One region of the Micromonospora sp. NPDC047756 genome, then DNA from elsewhere that is predicted to be linked to it. Evidence: riboswitches for the same ligand, from Rfam matches in the RefSeq annotation. Region 1 holds a riboswitch; each other region holds the start of a gene.
The links. Region 1 has a riboswitch for cyclic di-AMP ahead of ACZ6NZ_RS11090 (C39 family peptidase). Riboswitches for the same ligand answer to the same signal wherever they lie in the genome.

Region 1 (7,725 bases):
GGCGCCGGTTGGGCGCTGGTCGCCGGCATCGGCGGTTTCATCTACTTCTGGCGCGGCGAACAGGAGTACGGCCGTGGTTGAGCACTTCGACGCCCCCATCGAGGCGAGCGCGACGATGACCCGGACCCAGGAGCGCATCCCGACAGTGGTCGTGGACGACGCGCACATCATCTACCGGGTGCACCAGGGCGCCGCCGGTGGCACCACGCCGGTTGCCGCGCTGCGCCGGCTGGTCAAGCGCACCCACGCGCCGAACGTCCGGGAGGTGCACGCGGTCAAGGGCATCTCGTTCACCGCGTACCGGGGCGAGGCGATCGGGCTGATCGGCAGCAACGGCTCCGGCAAGTCCACCATCCTGCGGGCCATCGCCGGTCTGCTGCCGGTGAACCGCGGCGCCATCCACACCCAGGGGCAGCCCTCGCTGCTGGGCGTCAACGCCGCCCTGCTCAACGACCTCTCCGGGGAGCGCAACGTCGTCCTCGGGTGCCTGGCCATGGGCATGCACCCCGACGACGTGGCCAAGCAGGCCGCGGGGATCATCGACTTCTCCGGGATCAACGAGCGGGGTGACTTCGCCAGCCTGCCGATGCGGACGTACTCGTCGGGCATGGCGGCCCGGCTGCGGTTCTCCATCGCCGCCGCCAAGAAGCACGACGTGCTGCTCATCGACGAGGCGCTCGCCACCGGCGACAAGGGCTTCCGCAAGCGCAGCGAGCAGCGGGTGCGGGAGCTGCGGGAGGGCGCGGGGACGGTGTTCCTGGTCAGCCACCAGCTCTCCTCCGTCCGGGACACCTGTGAACGGACGATCTGGCTGGAATCGGGCGTCATCCGGATGGACGGCCCCACCGACGAGGTCATCCGGGCGTACGAGGCGTACGCGAACAGCAAGTAGAGTTCCGGCGAACGTCCGGCATCGACACGGCACCTGAGGACCGCGTCGCCCGCGTTGGGGCGACGCGGTCCGCGCGTTAAGGTTCATCCCGTCGCCGCTCGGGCGGAACCTTCCGTTAACGCATCCCTGAGAGTGAGGATCCGGCAATGACGCAGGACCAGACCCCTGGCCCGGACGCCGAAGCGGGAACCCCGACGCCGTGGCGGCCCTCGCGGACAGTGGCGGTGGTTCTGGCCGGCGGCACCGGGACGCGGCTGGGCCTCGGCATCCCGAAGCAGCTGCTGAAGATCGCCGGTAAGCCGATCATCGAGCACACCCTGGCGGTCTTCGAGGCGGCACCGGAGATCGACGAGATCATCGTGCTGATGGCCACCGGCCACGTCGAGGACGCCCAGCAGATCGTCGAGAAGGCCGGCCTGCGCAAGGTCACCAAGGTGATCGAGGGCGGTGACACGCGCAACGCCACCACCCGGATCGCCCTGGACGCGGTCGGCCCGGAAGACTGCAACATCCTCTTCCACGACGCGGTACGCCCGCTGCTCAGCGGCCGGATCGTGCGCGAGTGCGTCAACGCGCTCTGGAGCTACGACGCCGTGGACGTGGCCATCCCCTCCGCGGACACGATCATCCAGGTCGACGAGAACGACTGCATCACCGACATCCCGGTGCGCTCCCGGCTGCGCCGTGGGCAGACCCCGCAGGCATTCCGCTCCCCCACGATCCGTGAGGCGTACCGGATCGCCGAGGACGACCCGGACTTCGCCGCCACCGACGACTGTGGCGTGGTGCTGCGCTACCTTCCCGGCACCCCGATCAAGGTGATCGACGGTTCCGACGAGAACATCAAGGTCACCCACCCGGTCGACGTGCACCTGGCGGACAAGCTCTTCCAGCTCGCCGCCGCGCAGGCCCCCCGGCTGACCGACCACCGCAGCTACAGCGAGGAGCTGACCGGCCGGACCATCGTGGTGTTCGGCGGCAGCTACGGCATCGGCCACGAGTTGACCGAGCTGGCCCGCCGCTTCGGCGCCCAGGTCTTCCCGTTCAGCCGTTCCAGCACGGGCACCCACGTGGAGCGGGCCGAGGACGTCGAGGCGGCGCTGACGACCGCCTTCCAGGCGACCGGCCGGATCGACCACGTGGTGGTCACCGCCGGCATCCTGGAGCGGGGCGAACTCGCCGAGATGGACGAGGAGACCATGGACCGGGTGCTCCAGGTCAACTTCGTCGGCCCGGTGACCATCGCCCGCCAGGCCCTCCCGTACCTCCAGCAGACCAAGGGCCAGTTGCTGCTCTACACCTCCAGCTCCTACACCCGGGGCCGGGCCCGATACGCGCTCTACTCGGCCACCAAGGCCGCCCTGGTCAACCTCACCCAGGCGCTCGCCGACGAGTGGGCCGACATGGGCGTCCGGGTCAACTGCATCAACCCGGAGCGCACCGCCACCCCGATGCGGACGCGGGCCTTCGGCGAGGAGCCGGAGCACACCCTGCTCGCCGCCGAGGCCGTCGCCCAGTCGTCGCTGGACGTGCTGATCTCCGAACTGACCGGTCAGGTGATCGACGTACGCCGGGCACCCGGTGACGGGCCGAGCGTGCCGGCGCAGTCCGGGTCGAGTCGGGTCGAGGCACCGGCCGGCGCGACGTCCGCCAACTGACGCCGACCGGCTGCGGAACCACGAACGGAGCGACATGCGCGGCGACCTGGTCCGAAAGCTGGCCGCCCGGGGCCTGAGCACCGGGTTGGCCGTGCTGGCCTTCGTCGTGCTGGCGCTGACCGGCGCCACCGGCTGGGGGCTGGCGTTGGCGGTCGCCGCGTTGGCCGCCTCGGCCGCCGAGCAGCGGATCCGGCCCGGCGCCGACCTGGTGGCGGAGACCGCGTTGATCGCCACGGCGATCCTGGTCGGTTACTCCCGGCGGCTGGACGACGGGCTCGACCTCGCCCTGGTCGCCACCGGGCTGGTCCTGCTGGGTCTGGTGCTGCTGGTGGGGCCGCTGCGCACCGCTGGCGGCCTGGAGATCCGCGCGGCCAACCTGCCGGTACGCGCCTGGACGCCGCTGATCGCCGACCGGCTCGGCACCGCCCTGCTCGGGCTGCTCGCCGCCCTGGCGCTCGCCGCCGCGCTCGCCCTGCCGGCCGGGGTGGCGCTGGCCGCCAGCCTGCTGGTCGGGGCGGGCGCCGGCGCGGTCGCGCTGGACCTGGCCCGGCGACGGTTCCGGCCACGCGCCGGTGGCGGGTCGGTGACCGCCGCGCTACGCCGGCACCAGCCGGAGTTCCTGCTCTACTTCTCCGCGCCCCCCGGCTCGGAATACCAGGTCACCATGTGGCTGCCGTACCTGGAACGGATCGGCCGGCCGTTCCTGGTGGTGCTGCGTGAGCCGGAGTTCCTGGCCCCGATCGCGGCGGCCACCGACGCGCCGGTGGTCTACTGCCCCACCCTGGGGGCGATGGACCAGGCGTTGGTGCCGAGCCTGCGGGCGGCGTTCTACGTCAACCACGGTGCGAAGAACAGCCACTGCGTCCGCTTCACCCAGCTCACCCACATCCAGCTGCACCACGGCGACAGCGACAAGGCGCCGAGCGCCAACCCGGTGTCGGGGATCTTCGACCGGATCTTCGTGGCCGGGCAGGCGGCGATCGACCGGTACGCCCGCGCCGGAGTGCAGATCCCGGCGGACAAGTTCGTGGTGGTCGGTCGCCCGCAGGTCGAGTCGATCGAGGTACGCCCGGAGTCCGCACGAGGGTTGGCGCATCCGACGGTGCTCTACACGCCGACCTGGACCGGGCACCACGCCGACGCCGACTACTGCTCGCTGCCGGTGGCCGAGAGCCTGCTGCGCCGACTGTTGGAGCGCGGCGCGACGGTGATCCTGCGAGCCCACCCGTACACCACGCAGAACCCGGCATCGGCGCGGCAACTGGGCCGCCTGACCGACCTGCTGGCCGCCGACCGGGCCCACACCGGCCGCCAGCACGTGGTCGGCGCGGCGGCCCGGGAACTGAGCCTGACCGAGTGCGTCAACGCCGCCGACGCGCTGGTCTCCGACGTGTCCGGAGTGATCTCGGACTTCCTCTACTCCGGCAAGCCGTACGCGGTCACCGACATGGGCGACGAGGGTGACCGGTTCGTGGAGCGGTTCCCGCTGGCCGGGTCGGGTTACGTGCTGCGTCGGGACATGTCCAACGTGGACGACGTGCTGACCGCTCTGCTGGACACCGACCCGCTGGCCGAGGCCCGCTGGGCCACCCGCCGCCGCTACCTGGGTGACTTCCCGGCCGAGTCGTACGCCGAGGCGTTCCTGACCGCCGCCCGCCGGGAACTGGCGCCGGCCGAGACGCTCACCGCGACCGCACCGGCATAGCGCTCAACGGTACGGATCCAGCAGCGCCAGCACCGCCGCCGGGTCCTCCACGTGCGCGTTGTGTCCGAGACCGGGCAGCGTGGCGACCGGCACCCCGTACTCCTTGAGCTGTTCGTCGGTGACCATCGGGTCGTTCTCCCCGCGCGCCAGCACCACCGGCACGTCGGTCGCGGCCAGCAGCGCGGCCAGGTCGGGCTCGCCGACGGCGAAGGCGGCCGGGTCCATGGCGAGACGCCACCGGCCGTCGACCTGGCGCAACCCGGCTTCCACCACCGGGTGGTCCGGCGCGACCAGGCCGGTGAGCCCGGCGACGCGCAGGTAGCGGCGAGCCGCCTCGGTGCGGGTGGCGAACCAGCTCACGGGTCGGGCGGCGACCTCGGCTGCGCGGGTCAGCTCGGCGGGCGACCAGAGTGCCTTGATGCCCAGCCCGACCACGGCGTCCACCGGCGCACCGGCGTCGCGGGCGGCCAGCGCCAGGCCGACCACCCCACCCAGTGAGTGCCCGAGGACGACCAGCCGGTCGTCGGGGGCGAGGGCCCGCGCGACCTGCCGGGCCAAGCCCGCGAAGGAGTACGACGGCAGTGGCGGCGCCCAGCCGTGGCCGGCGAGGTCCGGTGCCAGCCACCGCCCGGGCCAGTGCCGCTCGAGGTACGGGGCCCAGGGCAACCACACGTCCCCGGTCGTTCCCATGCCGTGCAGTAGCAGCAGGACCGACCCGCGGCCGGTGTGACCACCCGTCTCATCCACCACGGCCGCAGTCTCCCACGGTTCGCGGCCGGGTACGAGAGCCGTCGACGGCGGGCCGGGCGGACAGACGCCGCGGGCGCCGGCCCCTTGTGGGAGACGGCGCCCGCGGCGGTCAGCGTGCCCGGGTCAGGCGGAGTAGCCCCGGCTGGTGATCCAGTTGGCCAGGTCGATCGTGGTGATCCAGTACGACGGGTCGGCCGGGTTCGCCGAGTCGGCGATCCGTACGGTGCGACCGTTGTCCTTGTAGCCCACGACGGCGATGTAGTGCCCGCCGCCGTAGGAGTGCCAACCGCCGTCGGTGTCCACGGCGTCCCCGACGACGTTGGCCACCACGCCCCGGCCGTCGGTGACGGCCTTCACCACGTCGGCCTGGAGCCGGTCCATCTGGGCCGGGCTGGGCGCGCCGGGGAACATCCGGGTCCGGTACGGGGAGCCCTTCACCTCGGCGTTGAGCACCCGGGTGGTGTCCTCGGCCGAGTTGGTGCCCATCTCGGTGGTGCCCAGTTCGGCGCCGAGCTCCTCCTGGGTGCGGTCGATGCCCGCGGCGCTGAGCGCGTTGCGGGTGGCCGCCGGGCCGCAGTTGTAATAGGTGTTCTGCGCCTCGTAGTCGTAGTCGAGCACCTTGGTCGCGGGGGGCTTCGGCGGCGTCGGCTTACGGGTGAGGTCGGGGTTGCTCTTGGCCTTGGCGGCAGGCGACGCGGCGCTGGTGGCCGGGGCGGCCGTGGTCGGCGCGGCGCTGGCCGAGGGGGACGCCTCCCGAGCCTCGCCGCGGGAGGCGGCGACGTCGCTGCGCATCTCGGCGACGGTGGTCGCGGTGCGCTGGCCGGCCGGGGCGTCGTCGGCGGTGGTGAGCAGGGCGCCGGTGGTGGTGGCGATCGCGAGGGCTGCGGCGGAGGCGGCGACGATCTGGTACGGGCGCTCGGTGGCGAGGCGGCGGAGCTGACGCTGCAGGGTGTGCTTCACGGGGTCCTCCACGGATCGGGGGGAGAGCGGCACACCGGGGCCGGACCGGTATCCGGGCAGGCACCAGCGCGCGGACCGTGGTCCGCGGATGGTGAACCGCTCAGGGGAACGCCCGGATCGGCCGGGCGGGGAAGGCGATGACCCGGGGGTCAGCTCACCGTCACGCGACGATTGAGCGGGTGCACCGCCGCGCCGTGGAGGCGAGGGAACAACCGAGGGGTGGAAAGGTGCTGCACGAGGATGGGACTCCTTCCGACACCGCCTACCGGGTTAGCTGACGGATTCGGGCGGGAAGACGCCCTACCGCGGGCCGTGGCTCGCGGATTCACCCCGGACATACTGGTGGGTCCCCGGTTCGTTGATCACGATTGAGCGGGTCGATGCGGCGTCGCGTCTTGCGATCGGTTACCGCACCGGACGGGACGACACTACTGGCGTCTCAACACCCTGCCAAGCCAGCTTCACCTGCGTAAACCCCAATTGGCGCCACAATTTCTGCGCGTATTGCCGATGATGTGACTCGATGGGACAACCAGTTACGGCGACGCCTACGGGCGACAACCGGACAGGCCGCAAAGAACGCGACCACAATCGCGGCAACAATGCCGTCGATCGCGCCGGACGTCCGATTTCACACCTGGGTGACCCGGCTCACATAACAGATTGGGCTCAACCCACCCGGGCCGGACGCCACAGTGCCACGACGGCGGGACGCAACGCCCCGGCGACCGTGCGGCGCGCCGGCACCAGGGTCGGGCGGAGCCGGGCCGCCGCCGCGTACGCCTCCTCGGCGAGGGCACGGGCCGACTCGGCGGCCAACTCCGCGTCGCGCCAGGCGACCCGCTCACGGTCGACGGCCACCTGGTAGTCGGCCAGCCGCGCATCCCGGATCACCCTGCTGATCAGCACCTCCTGCTCGACCGGGTGTCGCCGGGGGTCCCAGCCGCGCCGGTGCCCGAACACGTCGCCGAGCTGCGCCATGGTCAGGTCCCCCCGCCAGTACGCCGCCATCGCCGCCCGGTGCAGATAACGTTCCCGGGCTGCGTACTCGGCGGGGGTGTGCGGGGTCTGCGGGGTGGGCAGCGCTCCGGCGCCAGCGAAGCGACGCGCGACGGCGTCCGCCTCGTCGTACCCGGTCCAGGCCCGATTCAGCTGTTCCTGAGCGGTCAGCCAGGCGGCGCGCCGCCGCCTGGCGGTGGTGGCCGCGCCGGCCGCGGCGACGGCCACCTCCTCGGCGTAGCGGCGCCTGTCGACGGCCTCGGCCGCGGCCAGCTCCTGGGCAGTGGGCCCGGCCGGCAGCGGTTCGCCAGTGGGCCGGTCCCGTTCGGGGCGGGCGGCCAGCACGGTGAGCAGGCCCAGGGTCAGGAGGAACAGCGTCGACCAGATGGCGGCGGCCCGCGGCACCTCGGTCACGAACTGGTAGAAGACGACGGTCTCCATGGTCGGCACCTCGTGGAGAGTGAGCAGTGCGATGGAAAGCCGCGCCGACCAGCGGGCCACGGCGGGCCACGGGTCGGCGGGTCAGGAAGCGGGTGGGTCGACAGGGCGAGGCGGCGGGACGGTCGTCCCGGTGGCTCAGCGCCCGGGTGGGGCCCGGGAAGCCCGACCGCCGGCACAGTCGACGTGGGGCAGCCGGTCAGAGTCGGCCGCGCGGACCGGCAGCACGCCGGCCGCGATGGTGCCCTCATCGCCGGGGAGCGCCACCGGCGCGTCGACCGACCAGGTCGGGGCCGACTCCTCGGCGGCCCGCGCGGGGGCCG
Region 2 (5,638 bases), on a different contig from region 1:
AGCTGAAGGTCAACCGGCAGAAGTCGGCGAACCTGCAGAAGAAGATCGAGCCGCTGGCGCTGCAGAGCGAGCTGGCGCTCAACCGGGTCGGCGACCTCGCCTCCCGCTACTACATCTCCGGCCCGTCGCACGACATCGGTGCGCTACTGGTCAGCGCCAAGCCGGACACGCTCACCGAGCAGCTCACCATCCTCGACCGGCTCGCTTCGCAGGAGCGCAAGGAGGTCGAGGGCGTCCTGGCCGTGCGGGCCAAGTACGACGGCGAGAAGCAGAAGCTGGACGCGCTGATCGTCACCCAGACCAAGCAGCAGAACGATCTGGCGGCCAAGAAGAAGCAGATCGACGCCGAGATCAAGCAGCTTGAGGCGTCGATGCCCAAGACCACTGTCAAGACGGCGGCCTGTCCGACCATCAACGGCGTGGTCAGTGCGGCGGCCCGCACCGCGATCAGGACCGCCTGCGGCAAGGTCGGCAAGCCGTATGTCTGGGGTGCCACCGGGCCGAACTCGTTCGACTGCTCGGGCCTGACCCAGTACGCCTACAAGGCGGCCGGGATCTACCTGACGCACCACACCGGTGACCAGTGGAACGAGGGCAAGGCCATTTCGCGCGCCGACGCCCGCCCCGGTGACCTGGTCTTCTTCTTCTCCGGCCTGAGTCATGTCGGGCTCTATCTGGGTAACAACCAGATGGTGCACGCGCCACGGGCCGGCAAACCGGTGCAGGTGTCCAGCATCACCACGATGCCCGTCGCCGGGTTCCGCAGACCTGGCTGATCCACCTCGCGCGACACGACGGCCCCCGGTCACCGACCGGGGGCCGTCGTGGTTCTCAGCGAGGTGCCCCCACCGGGGATGGCAACAGCTGTACGTCGGCGAGGTCGACGTACATGATCCGGTGGCCGAACTGGATCTGCGCGTACCGGTTCTTGCCGCGGATGACCGTCCAGTCGCCGGCTGAGGAGCCGTCGACCGTGCTGGCCCGGTAGTACTCGCCGGCCAGTACCGCGCCGACGGCGTACCGCTGCCCGGCGGTCAGCGTGTACTGCAGCGGCGTGATCGCCTGGTAGGGCACCCCGTCCGGGTAGGCGGACTGCTCCGGGTACGCCCGTCCGTACACCGGAACGGTGGCCCTTCCGGACTTCGGCGTCGCCACGACTCCGACGGTCCAACTGGCGGTCGGCGCGGACGCCGGGTTGTGGAACCAGGCCCGCTGCCCGAGGTACCAGATCGCGGTCCAGTCGCCCTGCCGGCCCGCCAGCGCGTACGTCTGCCCGGCGGACGCCCGGGCCCCGTGATCCGACACGGCCATCGTGTTCGGGCTGCCGTCCGGGCGGAGCGCGATGTCGTTGACCAGCGGAGCGTCGGCGGACGGCGCGCTGCGCAGCACCACCGCCGAGGAGCCGCGCGGAGCGCACGGCACGCCCACCGTGACGCAGTCGGTGAACGCCGGCTGGTTGGTGGTGTAGTCCGGATCGATACGGACCAGCCCGGTGGCCGGGGTGCCGGTGTCCAGTCGAGGGGCGTGCAGCAGGTCGAAGTAGTGCGTCCAGTCCCAGTGGGGGCCCGGATCCCAGTGCATCCCCCGCACTGTCGAGGGGATGGTGCCGGGCACGTTGTCGTGGCCGATGATGTGCTGGCGGTCCAGGGGGATGCCCAGCCGCAGCGCCAGGTGCCGGACCAGCTTCGCCGAGGTCCGGTACATCGCCTCGGTGTACCAGGTGCCCTGCGCCGCGAAGCCCTCGTGTTCCAACCCGATCGCCTTCGCGTTGACGTACCAGTTGCCGGCGTGCCAGCCGACGTCCTTCGTCCGGACGTGCTGGGCGATGTGCCCGTCGACCGAGCGCAGCGAGTAGTGCCAGCTCACGTACGTCGGGTCCTGGACGAGTTGCAGGGTGGTGGCCCAACTCGCCTCGGTGTCGTGGATGACGATGTACTCGATCTTCTGCCGCGCGGGCCGGTCGGAGAGGTCGTGGTTGCCGTAGTCCCCATCGCCGAACGCCTCGTAGGGCGCCGGAATCCACTCGCAGGAGATGGTGCGGGGGCACTCCACCCCGTCCGGGCGGGCCAGCCGGCGCAGGCCCAGCCGGTCCAGCCAGGAACGTTCGGGCCGCACCGCGCGGGCCGGCAGGGTGATCCGGTGGCCATCGTCGGTCACCCGGGCTTCGCCCGCGCCGATGGTGGTGAAGACCTCGTCGGCGAAGGCCGCCGCGGCGTCGGCGCCGTCCGCGCCCGAGTAGCGGGCCACCGCGCCGTACCAGGCCGCCGGGTCGGTGTCCGCTCCGACCGGCGCGCCCAGATCCCGCTGGTACGCGCTCAGCAGCGCGGCCCCACCCCGGATGTTGAGGCCCGCGTCGGTACGCAGTGCCTCGGGGGCGGCACCGGTCAGCGCGGCGGCGGCGTCGACGGTCTGCAACGCGGCGGTGGACGGGGTGGGCGTCTCGACCGGCCGGGGTGCGGGCATCCGGGCGGGGCGGGAGTCGTCGCCGCGTGGGTCCTCGGCGCCGGCGTCGTGGTGACCGCGTCCGGGTAGGGCGGCCACGTGCCGCACGTCGGTCAGGTGCATCGGACCGTAGCCGCCGCTGGTGCTCGGTGTGCCGGCGTTGGTGTCCCACCGGGACTCCAGGTAGGAGACGCCGAGCAGCACGACGGTCGGTACGCCGTACTCGGTGGCCGCGGCGGCGTACTGCTGTTGGCGGTCGGTGGTGGGCGTGGCGGCGGCCGGGCCGACGGAGAGTGGCACCGTGGTCACGGCGGCGACCACGATGGCGGCGAGCAGCGTGCGCCAGCCGGTCGACAGGGTTGGATGGTGCATCGAACCCCCTAGATTCTCGCGGAGTGAGGTCAGGTCACCATCGCGCCGTCCGGGAGCTCACGTCAATACCTTTCCATCTATCGAAGCGTACGGAAAGAATTCTTCACACACGGTCGGTGGCCTCGTCCATCCCGTACGGAGTGTCACGGCCGCACGGGTTGCGGATCGGTAACGGGCGTCTCTACTCTGGTCATTTGTCGGCTCGACAGCAGCTCCGCCCACCCCGGGCGGTAACGGACCGACACCGCCGAGTCGTTTCCGAGCGAACCGGGGACCCATGTCCCTCGGGGTGAATCCGCAGCCACTGCGGTAGGGCGCCGACTTCCCGCCCGAACCCGTCAGCTAACCCGGTAGGCGGTCAGGAAGAAGGAGTACGGAACCCCGGTGGCACTCCATGCCCCGCGGCCGTCGTCCGAGCGGCCGGCATCAGCCGGCCCGGCGTCGATCGTGCCGCGCCCACGCTGGTCCCGCTTCACCACCGCACTCGCCGCGCTGGCCGGCCTCGCCGTCGTGCTGACCGGCAGTGCCACGGCGGCGCACGCCGACCCCTCCGTCGCCGAGATCGAGCGCCAGATCGACGCCGACTGGAACAAGCTCGAACCGATCATCGAACGGCACAACGCCACCCGCATCGACCTCGCCGCGAAGCGCAAGCAGGCAAACGCGCTGGCCGCCCGGATCACTCCGCTCGAGCGCCAGGTCGACGCCGCGATGGACAAGGTCAGTGCCCTTGCCGTACGCGCCTACAAGGGCGAGAACGTCCTGACTGTCAACGCGGTGCTGGGCAGCCGGTCGCCCAGCGAGGTGGTCGGCCAGCTCGAAATGCTCGACCGCTTCGCGCACAACCAACAGAAGGACGTCCGCCAGGTGGCCGACCTGCGCGACCAACTGGCCGCGCAGAAGGCGCCACTGGACGAGATGGTGGCCCAGCTGACCCGCACGGAAGCTCAGCTGGCGGCGAAGAAGAAGCAGATCAACGACGAGATCGACCGCCTGCAGAAGCTGCGCCTCAAGGTGTACGGCAGCGGTGGCGGCGGTCCGCTGCGCCCGGCGCCCTGCCCGGGCAGCTACCCCGGCGGCGGCGCGGGCACCGCGGTCAAGTTCGCCTGCGCCCAGATCGGCAAGCCCTACGTCTGGGGTGCCGAAGGTCCGAACTCGTACGACTGCTCCGGACTGATGCTGGCCGCGTGGGCGAAGGCCGGCGTGTCGCTGCCGCACAACGCCGCCGCGCAGAGCCGGGTCACCAGGAACGTCAGCAAGGGTGACCTGCGCCCCGGCGACCTGGTCTTCTACTACAGCGACATCCACCACGTCGGCATGTACGTCGGCGGCGGCTGGGTGGTGCACGCCTCGCAGGCCGGTCAACCGGTCAAGATGAAGAAGGTCGACGACGGCCCGATCCACAGCTACGGCCGTCCCGGCTGACCCAGGCTGACCAAAGGGCCCGTCGCGATCTTCTCGCGGCGGGCCCTCGTCGTCCCTGGTTCTAGCGGGTGGGCCAGGTGCGCCAGTGCTGCCAGGCACGGCTGGGTGTGGGCCCCCGCTGACCCTGGTAGCGCGAGCCGTAGACCACCGAGCCGTACGGGTGCTCGGCCGGCGAGGAGAGCCGGAAGATGCAGAGCTGTCCGATCTTCATGCCCGGCCACAGGGTGATCGGAAGGTTCGCCACGTTCGAGAGTTCCAGCGTCACGTGACCGGAGAAGCCCGGGTCGATGAAGCCGGCGGTGGAGTGCGTGAGCAGCCCGAGCCGGCCCAGCGAACTCTTGCCCTCCAGCCGGCCGGCGAGTTGGTCACCCAACGAGATGACCTCCAGCGTCGAGGCGAGCACGAACTCCCCCGGGTGCAGCACGAACGGCTCGCCGTCGGGGACCTCGACCACCGAGGTCAGGTCGTCCTGCTGCATGGCCGGGTCGATGTGGGTGTAGAGGTGGTTGTTGAAGACCCGGAACAGCCGGTCGAGTCGGACGTCGATGCTGGAGGGTTGGACCAGGGTGGGCTCGAACGGCTCCAGGCCCAGCGTGCCGGCCTTGATCTCGGAGACCAGGTCACGGTCGGAGAGCAGCATCGGACAACCATAGCCTTCCCGGGGGCGGCCAGATTCGGTGCCGGTGACCAGCGCGTCGAGGTCGCTGCTCGTACATTTGTTCGATAGAATGCCCACATGGCTTCCTGGTCCGAATTCGCCGCCGACGAGCCCCGACTCGCCGACGGGATCCGCGTTCTCCTCCAGCAGTACGGGCCGGGCTTCGGCTATCTGGCCACGGTCCGTGCCGACGGCGGGCCCCGCGTCCATCCGGTCTCCCCGGTCATCACCGCCGAGGGGCTCTTCTGTTTCATCATCGACTCGCCCAAGCGCCGTGACCTGGAACGCGACGGCCGTTACGCGCTGCACTCGTTCCCCGCGGAGGAGAGCGACGACGAGGCGTACGTGGCGGGTCACGCCCGCCCGGTGACCGATCCGATCCTGGTGACGCAGCTGGCGCAGGGCGCGCGGGCCGAGCCGCAGGTCGACTGGCGGCTCTTCGAGTTCACCGTCGACGTGGCCATGCTCACCCGCCGCGAGCAGCACATCACGGGCATCCCGGGCCTCGGGCCGAGTCGGCCGGCCGTTCGGGTCTGGCTCGACCCAAACGCCCAGTCGGCGGTGGCAGCGCCCCTCGCCGTCCCGCAGACGCGCCCGACCCTCCTCGCCCGTGACGTGCAGTGCACGGCAGCCTGACCACCCGACCGGAAGAGCATCGGTGCCGGCTCCGCCACGACGGAGCCGGCACCGATGCGTACGCCCGCCACGGTTCGCCACACCTGCGGCGCGCCGCCACGTCCG
Region 3 (7,725 bases), on a different contig from region 1:
CGGCGGCTCTACCCGGACCTGCCGCTGCCGACCGCCGTCCGCTCCACCGGGGTCGAGCCGGTGGAGCTGGTGGTGCCCGCGACGGGGTTGGAGACCGCGACAGTGGAGGCCGCCGCCGGCCTGCTGGCCGAGGTGGAGGGCACGGTCGGTGTGATCACGCCGGTCCCCCGCCGGGACGAGGTGGCCGGTTGGCTGGGCGCGCTCGGCGCGCCCAGGTTGCAGGTGGTCACCAGCCTGGAAGCCAAGGGCATGGAGTACGACGGGGTCGTGCTGGTCGCCCCGAGCGAGATCCGGGCCGATCCGGGCGCCGGGGTACGCACCCTGTACGTGGCGCTCTCCCGGGCCACCCAGCGGCTCACCACCATCGACCCGACCGGCTGACGTGTGCGGACTGCCACCGCCGGGACGCTCTACCCGTACACTTGCACACATAGCGATGTGAGCATACATTTGACCGGGTCCCGACCAGCGGCGGAAGGTGGTTCTCGTGGGCGCAGGGCATGACCACCACCATGGGTCCGTCGCCAATGCCGCACACCAGCACCGGGGTCGCCTCTGGGCGGCGTTCGGGTTGCTGGCCACCCTGATGGTGGTCGAAGCGGTGGTCGCACTCCACACCGGCTCGCTCGCCCTGCTCTCCGACGCCGGGCACATGTTCACCGACGTGCTCGGCATCGGGATGGCGCTCGCCGCCATCACGGCGACCCGACGAGCCACCGGTGACCCGCAGCGCACCTTCGGGCTCTACCGGCTCGAGGTGCTCGCCGCGCTGGCCAACGCCGTCCTGCTCTCCGGCGTCGCGATCTACGTGGTGATCGAGGCGATCCGCCGCTTCGGTGACCCGCACCAGGTCATCGCCGGCCCGATGCTCGCGGTTGCCGTACTCGGCCTGCTGGCGAACATCGCCGCCTTCGCGCTGCTGCGCGCCGGGGCCCGGGAGAGCATCAACCTCCAGGGCGCCTACCTGGAAGTGCTCGGTGACCTGCTCGGCTCGGTCGGCGTCATCGGCGCGGCGCTGCTGATCACCGTCACCGACTGGTGGTGGGCCGACCCCCTGGTCGCGGTCGCCATCGGCGTGTTCATCCTGCCGCGCACCTGGCGGCTGGCCCGCGCCGCCATCCGCATCCTGGTGCAGGCCGCCCCGGAGCACCTCCAGGTGACCGCCGTGCACGACCGGCTCGCCGCCGTCCCCGGGGTCGTCGAGGTGCACGACCTGCACGTCTGGACGCTCACCTCGGGCATGGAGGTGGCCTCCGCCCACCTGACCATGGCACCGGGCGCGGAGGTCGGCGCGGTGCTCACCGCGGCACGCACGGCCCTGCACGACGACTTCCGCATCGAGCACGCGACGTTGCAGATCGAGCCCGGCGCCGCCTCCGGGGCCTGCGGCTCCATCGAATGGTGACCGGTTCGCAGTTTTCCGTGGTGACGCACGCACCGTCCGTCACATTGGCTGCAGCGGTCCCACCCGCACCGGTAGGCTCGGTCCCGGCCACCACCAGAAGGCGCCTCCCGGCGCCGGTGGCGGTCGCCGCCTAATCGCCCAACCGGGCGAACCGGGGAACCACGTTCCTGGGGTGCATCCGCGTCAGCGGTAGGGATCTTCCGTCCCGAACCCGTCAGCTAACCCGGTCGGCGGCTGACGGAAGGACATGCGCAGTGGCACCAGCACGACCACCCGCCGCCCGACTGGCGGCCCTGATCGTCGCGATGTTCGCCCTCGGCGTCGCGCTCCCGGCCGGCACCGCCTCGGCCGCTCCCCCGACCGGCCTGCGGGCCGCCGCACCCGACTCCGACGAGGAGGGCGGCACCCCGGCGTTGCGGGCCCAGCTTGAAGCGGCCAGCAAGGGCTACCTGGACGCGAAGCGCGCCCTGGACACCTCGGTGCAGCGGCAGAAGCAGCTCGGCACCCAGTTGAAGACCATCGAGGTCGAGATCGACCAGCGCAACGGCAAGGTCGGCGAGATCGCCGAGGTCGCCTACCGCACCGGCCGGCTCGGTGCGATGTCGGCGCTGCTCAACAGCAGCACCCCCGAAGGCTTCATGGACCGGGCAGCCGCGCTGGACGCGGTGGCGGCCAACGAGGACCGGGTGCTACGCGACCTGCTCGACAGCAAGGACAAGGCCAACCGCACCCGGATCGCCCTGGACGGCGAGATCAACGAACAACGCAAGCAGGTCGCGGTGATGGCCAAGCGCAAGGATCAGGCCGAACGGGCCCTGACCGTGGCCACCACACCCAAGCCGCAGACCACCGCGGACGGCGGCTCCAACCGGGGCACCTCCAACGCCAACGCGAAGGCCGCACCGCGCAACTCCGACGGCTCCTGGCCCTCCGAGTCGTGCAGCGTCAACGACCCCACTCCCGCCAACGGCTGCATCACCCCGCGCACCCTGCACGCGCTCAACCAGGCCAAGGCCGCAGGATTCACCCGGTACGTCTCGTGCCACCGCCCCAGCGGCTCGGGTGAACACCCGAAGGGCCGGGCCTGCGACTTCGCGGCGCAGAAGAACGGGTTCGGCGGCAACGCCACCGGCGGCGACAAGACGTACGGCAACAACCTGGCCGCGTACTTCATCCGCAACGCGGACCGGCTCGCCGTGCTCTACGTGATCTGGTACAGGCAGATCTGGCTGCCCAGCAGCGGGTGGAAGTCGTACAGCGGGGCGCACGGCACCCCGTCGACCGACCACACCAACCACGTACACCTGTCGGTCTACTGACCCGCGCGTCGCGATGCCTGTGAGCCACCGGCTGGCTCACAGGCATCGCGTGTGTCCGGGCCGGGCTACGTCAGCGGGCGTACCCCTGATGTCGTCGCTCGTCGGACGACCCGGCGGTGGCCGGCGAGCAGCATCGCGGTATGCCTCGGATCCGACCCACCACCCGCAAGGCGCTGCTCACCCTGCACCTCGTCACGTCGCTCGGCTGGCTCGGCGCCGACCTGGTGCTGCTCACCCTCGGCGTCGCCGTGCAGCGGGGCGCCGACCCGGCAGTGGTCTACCCGGTCACTGCCCTCGTCGGCACGGTGCTGTTCGCGCCGCTGAGCGTCCTGGTCTGGCTGATCGGAGTCGCCAGCTCGCTGCTCACCCCATGGGGTCTGCTGCGCCACCGCTGGGTGCTGGTCAAGCTCGTGCTCACCACGGTGATGGTCGGGCTGGTGCTGTTCCTGCTCACCCCGAACCTGCGTCACGCCGGGGCGGTCGGCGCCGCCCTACCCGCCCGCGATCGCGCCGACCTGGTCATCGCGCCGGCGGTGTCGACCAGCCTGATGATCATTGCGACAGTGCTGTCCACCTACAAGCCGTGGGGCCGACGCCCCACCACCCGCCCGACCCGCACCAGCGCCCCAACCAGCATCTAAGACACCCAAGGCCCCGCATGCCCCGAGCGTCCCGCACACCCGCACGCCCCCGCGCCCCCGCACCACCGCGCGCTCCGCGCGCCCCGCGCGCTCCGCACCACCGCGCGCCCCGCACGTCCGCGCCCCCGCACCTCCGCACCTCCGCACCTCCGCACCTCCGCCCGTCCCGCACGCAGCGCCCCGCGCCCCCGCGCGCCCCGCGCCCCGCCAGCGCTCAGCGCCCCCCGCGATCTTGCACTTCCTGCACCGACATAAGGGCCCATCCCCACTGATATCGACAGCCGAAACTGCAAGATCGACGCGGCAGGGGCGTCGACGGGCACGCCGGGCACCAGGGGCGCCGCGCACCCGGGCGCGCCGGGCACCAGGGGCGGCAGCGGGGGCGCCGCCTGCGTGCCGGGGCGCTGATCGGCGCGCCAGGGGCGTCGACGGGCGCGCCGGGCACCAGGGGCGCCGGGTGCCCGGGGGCGTCGCCGGCGCGCCGGGGGTGCCAGGGGCGTGTCGGGGGCGGTAGCGGGGTGGGTCAGGGGGGTGGGGCGTTGTTGGTGCGGTCCAGGGCGGCGCCCAGCCGGGTGGCGAGGGCGAGGTGCGCGGCCTGGGCCTGGCGGAACGCGTAACGGAACAGGGGCGTCGGCGCGGTCAGAGTGATCTCGACGTCGATGCGGGTCAGACCGTCCGGCTCGGCGCGTAGTCGGGTGTGGTTTCGCACCGTGGTGGCCGGCCACTGGCGGGCCACCATGACGATCTCGTCGGCCTCATTGATCAGTACGTCGGCGTGGTAGGTGGTCCGGAAGCGCAGCGGCCCGGCCGCCAACCGGTCGTTGATCGTGTAGCTGGCCTGGGCGCCGGGCCGCGGCGGCACCCGGCGGACCCGGACGATCAGCGGGTGCAGCTCGCCCTGTCGGGTCAGGTCGCTGAGCAAGGCTGCCGCCTCGGCGGGTGAGCACCGGGCCTGGACGGTGTAGCTGAAGGTATCGCTGCTGCGCACACCGTCTCCCGCCGTCGTTGGTCGCCCGATCGTCCCGTACCGATGTCTTGCTGGCAACGCCCCACGAACCCGCAGCGCCGCGCCGGACCGAGCCGATGCGACAACCTGCCACTACCTACGCCATTAAGGTCGGTTAGTGCGAAATCTCCCGAAGGTGCCGGAAGGCGACCAGCGTGAACGGCGACGACCGATGAGTGGGCACGTGATGGTCTTCGCGCCCACCCCACAGCTGACGGTGATGGTGGACCAGCCGAACGACCATCCCGAGCTGCACCTGCACCCGGGTGGGCAGGGCGTGTGGCAGGCGCGGATGGTGCTCTCCCTCGGAGTCGACGTGGTGCTCTGCGCCGCCCTCGGCGGTGAGATCGGCCAGGTGCTGGAGCCGCTGCTGGTCAGCGAGGGCGTGGACCTCAAGGTGGTGGTCCGTGACTCCGGCAGCGGCGGGTACGTGCACGATCGCCGCGACGGCTCCCGGCGGGAGATCGCCGACGTGCCCGGGCAGCCGCTAAGCCGGCACGAGATCGACGAGCTGTACAACCTCGCCCTCGGCGAGGGCCTGCGGGCCTCGGTGAGCATCCTCAGTGGGCCGAACGAGCCGTGGCTCGTGCCAGCCGATCTGTACCGACGCTTCGCCGCCGACCTCGGCGCGAACGGTTCTCGGGTGGTGGTCGATCTCTCCGGCGATCACCTCGCTTCGGTGCTGGAGAGCGGGGTGTTCTTCCTCAAGGTCAGTCACGAGGAGTTGATCCGCGACGGCCGCGCCCGCAGTGACGACACCGACGAGCTGACCCGGACCATGTACGAGTTGCACGCGGGCGGCGCCGAGACGGTGGTGGTGAGTCGCGCCGACCAGCCGGCGTTGGCGCTCATCGACGGGGAGCTGTTCCAGGTCGAGATGCCCCGGCTGGAGGCCGCCGACCCACGCGGCGCGGGCGACTCGATGACGGCCGGAGTGGCCGCCGTGGTGGCCCAAGGCGGAGACATTCGAACCGCCATCCGCACCGGTGCCGCCGCTGGCGCGCTGAACGTGACCCGGCACGGCCTGGGCACCGGGCGGCTGGACTCGATCACCGGCCTGGTGGACCGCGTCCGGCTGGTGCCGGCGGACAGCCGGCAACAGGAGCGGACCACCCCGGACGAGTTGGCCGGCCGGGTGGTCGAACGATGACCCTGCGGGTGCTGATCACCAACGACGACGGGGTCGCCGCGCCGGGCATCCAGGCGCTGGCCTGGGCAGCCCGGCAGCGGGGCCTGGACGTGGTCGTGGCCGCGCCGATGGAGGAGGCGAGCGGCACCAGCGCCGCGATGAGCGCCATGGAGCGCGACGGGCGGGTGGTCGTGAACGACCACCCGCTGCCGGACCTGGCGGGGGTGCCGGCGTACGGGGTCGCCGGGTCCCCGGGTTTCATCACGCTGATCGCCCTGCACGGGGCGTTCGGGCCACCGCCGTCGGTGGTGCTCTCCGGCGTCAACCGGGGCGCCAACGCCGGTCGGGCGGTGCTGCACTCCGGGACCGTGGGTGCGGCGTTCACCGCCGCCAGCAACGGCTGCCGGGCGATGGCGGTCTCCCTGGACGTGCTCTCCGCAGGCGAGGCGACGGCCGCGAGCGGCGGCGCCGCGGTGGACGCCGCAGCGCGGGTACGCGACGCCGAGCGGCACTGGGGCACCGCCGCGCGGGTCGCCCTGGACCTGCTCCCCCGCCTGACCTCCGCGCCCCTGGAGAGCGTGCTCAACGTGAACACCCCCGACCTGCCGCACGGGCAGCTGCGTGGGGTGCGGCGCGCCACCCTGGCCAGCTTCGGTCAGGTGCAGATGACGGTGGCCGAATCCGGGCACGGGTTCGTCCGTACCTCGCTGGAGGAGCCGGGCCAGGCCGCACAGCCGGGCACGGACGTGGCGTTGCTGGCCGCCGGGTACGCGTCGGTGACGGCCATCCGAGCGGTCATCGAGGCGACCGACATCGACCTGACCGGCCTGGACGAGCAGCCCTGACGGGGGGACCCGACGCGCTCAGGCGCCGGGCAGCACCTCGGGGGTGGCAGCGCCGGCGAAGTAGGGCTCCGGGGCACCGAAGAGGCCGAGCAGGCCGGTCACCCAGAGCTGCCGGTGCACGAACCGGCTGGGCTGGGTCACCACCAGCTTGACGTCGCTGACCTCGGCTGTCTGGAAGCCGGCAACCATGGCGCTGATGCCGACCGAGTCGATGAAGGTGACCAACCTCATGTTGAGTTCGATGCGCAGCGGGCGGCTCTTGGCCAGCACCTCCGCGATCGCTTCGCGCACCTCGTACGCTGTGTCGACGTCGATCTCACCCCGTGGGGCGATCTCCACGACACCACCGGACAGAACCGACTGCACGATCGACAGGCTCACGCGAGCACCTCCACCCGCCCGTCCCCCGGGCGCCTCATCAGTACGCGGGCCGCGACCGAGAGTATTCCTCCGACGGCCTCGGTCGCCACCCCTCGGGATGAGCAATTCGCGGATCCGGGCCCACAAAGCCGCCCATATCCGTACTTTTCAGTATCTGATTACTCAAGACTTTTCGTTATCTGACCATCGGCGAGCAGTCGTGACCGGCCCGCCGCCGAACCAGGGTAGCGGTCCGGGGCCGGCGCGCCCGACAACCGGCCCGTGACGTACGCCCGCCCGTGTGCCGTCGGCGTGTCGCCCACCATCGACCGGCGCGACCCGCGCCGCCGGTTGCCGGCGCGCCCTAGCATCAGCCGGGAGACCATCGCGACGGAGAGGATCTTCGATGATCAAGCGACTTGCCGGGCTCGCCGGCCTCGGTGTTCTGCTCGCCCTCGTCCTGGCCTGCGGTTTCGGCGGCGGCGGCGACGATGACGACGATGACGACGACTTCGCCCGAGGTACCGCCGTGTCAGCGGTGCGCTGATCCGGTGACGTGCCACGTCGCGGCGCTCCGAGCCACCGGTTGCGCGCACGGCTCGGGGTTTGCGTTCGGCTGACGCGGGGCACTGCGGGGTAGGCGACACCGTGACGCGCTGGAAAGACGCCGAAGTCCGAAGTGGCCGGCGGCTTCGGCACCTGAGGAGGTAACCACGATGTTCGGAACCAACCTGCTGGACCGCCGCAGCAAGCCGGAGCGGATCGCGGACCAGGCATGGGAGCACCTGCTCTCGGCGGTCAGCTATGCCGGTGACAGTGTGCGGGACACCGCCCGATCGGCCCGCCAGAACAGCAGCGACCTCGCCGACGGGGCGGGCGACCTGGTGGGCTCCGCCGCCGAGGAGGCGCGACGCCGCGCCTCGCTGGCCTTCGACGCGCTCGCCGGCCGACAGCCGGCACTGCCCTGGACGCTCCTGATCGGCGCCGCGCTCGTCGGCGCGGCGGTCGGCTGGGCCGTCG

Region 2: it holds a riboswitch for cyclic di-AMP, as region 1 does, so the genes downstream of both, ACZ6NZ_RS03960 (C40 family peptidase) here and ACZ6NZ_RS11090 (C39 family peptidase) in region 1, are expected to answer to the same signal.
Region 3: it holds a riboswitch for cyclic di-AMP, as region 1 does, so the genes downstream of both, ACZ6NZ_RS30285 (coiled-coil domain-containing protein) here and ACZ6NZ_RS11090 (C39 family peptidase) in region 1, are expected to answer to the same signal.

What each region holds. Positions count from the first base shown of each region.
Region 1 is NZ_JBVJGQ010000003.1:362,334-370,058, forward strand. Features, by position in the region: gene ACZ6NZ_RS11065 (ABC transporter permease) at 1-81, shown strand, start outside; gene ACZ6NZ_RS11070 (ABC transporter ATP-binding protein) at 116-892, shown strand; gene ACZ6NZ_RS11075 (bifunctional cytidylyltransferase/SDR family oxidoreductase) at 1,039-2,550, shown strand; gene ACZ6NZ_RS11080 (CDP-glycerol glycerophosphotransferase family protein) at 2,585-4,255, shown strand; gene ACZ6NZ_RS11085 (alpha/beta hydrolase) at 4,259-5,005, opposite strand; gene ACZ6NZ_RS11090 (C39 family peptidase) at 5,129-5,977, opposite strand; cyclic di-AMP (ydaO/yuaA leader) riboswitch at 6,210-6,350, opposite strand; gene ACZ6NZ_RS11095 (hypothetical protein) at 6,635-7,405, opposite strand; gene ACZ6NZ_RS11100 (hypothetical protein) at 7,541-7,725, opposite strand, start outside.
Region 2 is NZ_JBVJGQ010000001.1:838,909-844,546, reverse strand. Features, by position in the region: gene ACZ6NZ_RS03970 (C40 family peptidase) at 1-776, shown strand, start outside; gene ACZ6NZ_RS03965 (N-acetylmuramoyl-L-alanine amidase) at 832-2,814, opposite strand; cyclic di-AMP (ydaO/yuaA leader) riboswitch at 3,050-3,185, shown strand; gene ACZ6NZ_RS03960 (C40 family peptidase) at 3,199-4,239, shown strand; gene dcd (dCTP deaminase) at 4,301-4,879, opposite strand; gene ACZ6NZ_RS03950 (pyridoxamine 5'-phosphate oxidase family protein) at 4,976-5,533, shown strand.
Region 3 is NZ_JBVJGQ010000010.1:189,287-197,011, reverse strand. Features, by position in the region: gene ACZ6NZ_RS30295 (HelD family protein) at 1-381, shown strand, start outside; gene ACZ6NZ_RS30290 (cation diffusion facilitator family transporter) at 488-1,405, shown strand; cyclic di-AMP (ydaO/yuaA leader) riboswitch at 1,523-1,654, shown strand; gene ACZ6NZ_RS30285 (coiled-coil domain-containing protein) at 1,660-2,724, shown strand; gene ACZ6NZ_RS30280 (hypothetical protein) at 2,865-3,365, shown strand; gene ACZ6NZ_RS30275 (SRPBCC family protein) at 3,889-4,353, opposite strand; gene ACZ6NZ_RS30270 (1-phosphofructokinase family hexose kinase) at 4,544-5,521, shown strand; gene surE (5'/3'-nucleotidase SurE) at 5,518-6,345, shown strand; gene ACZ6NZ_RS30260 (STAS domain-containing protein) at 6,364-6,726, opposite strand; gene ACZ6NZ_RS30255 (hypothetical protein) at 7,112-7,252, shown strand; gene ACZ6NZ_RS30250 (hypothetical protein) at 7,422-7,725, shown strand, end outside.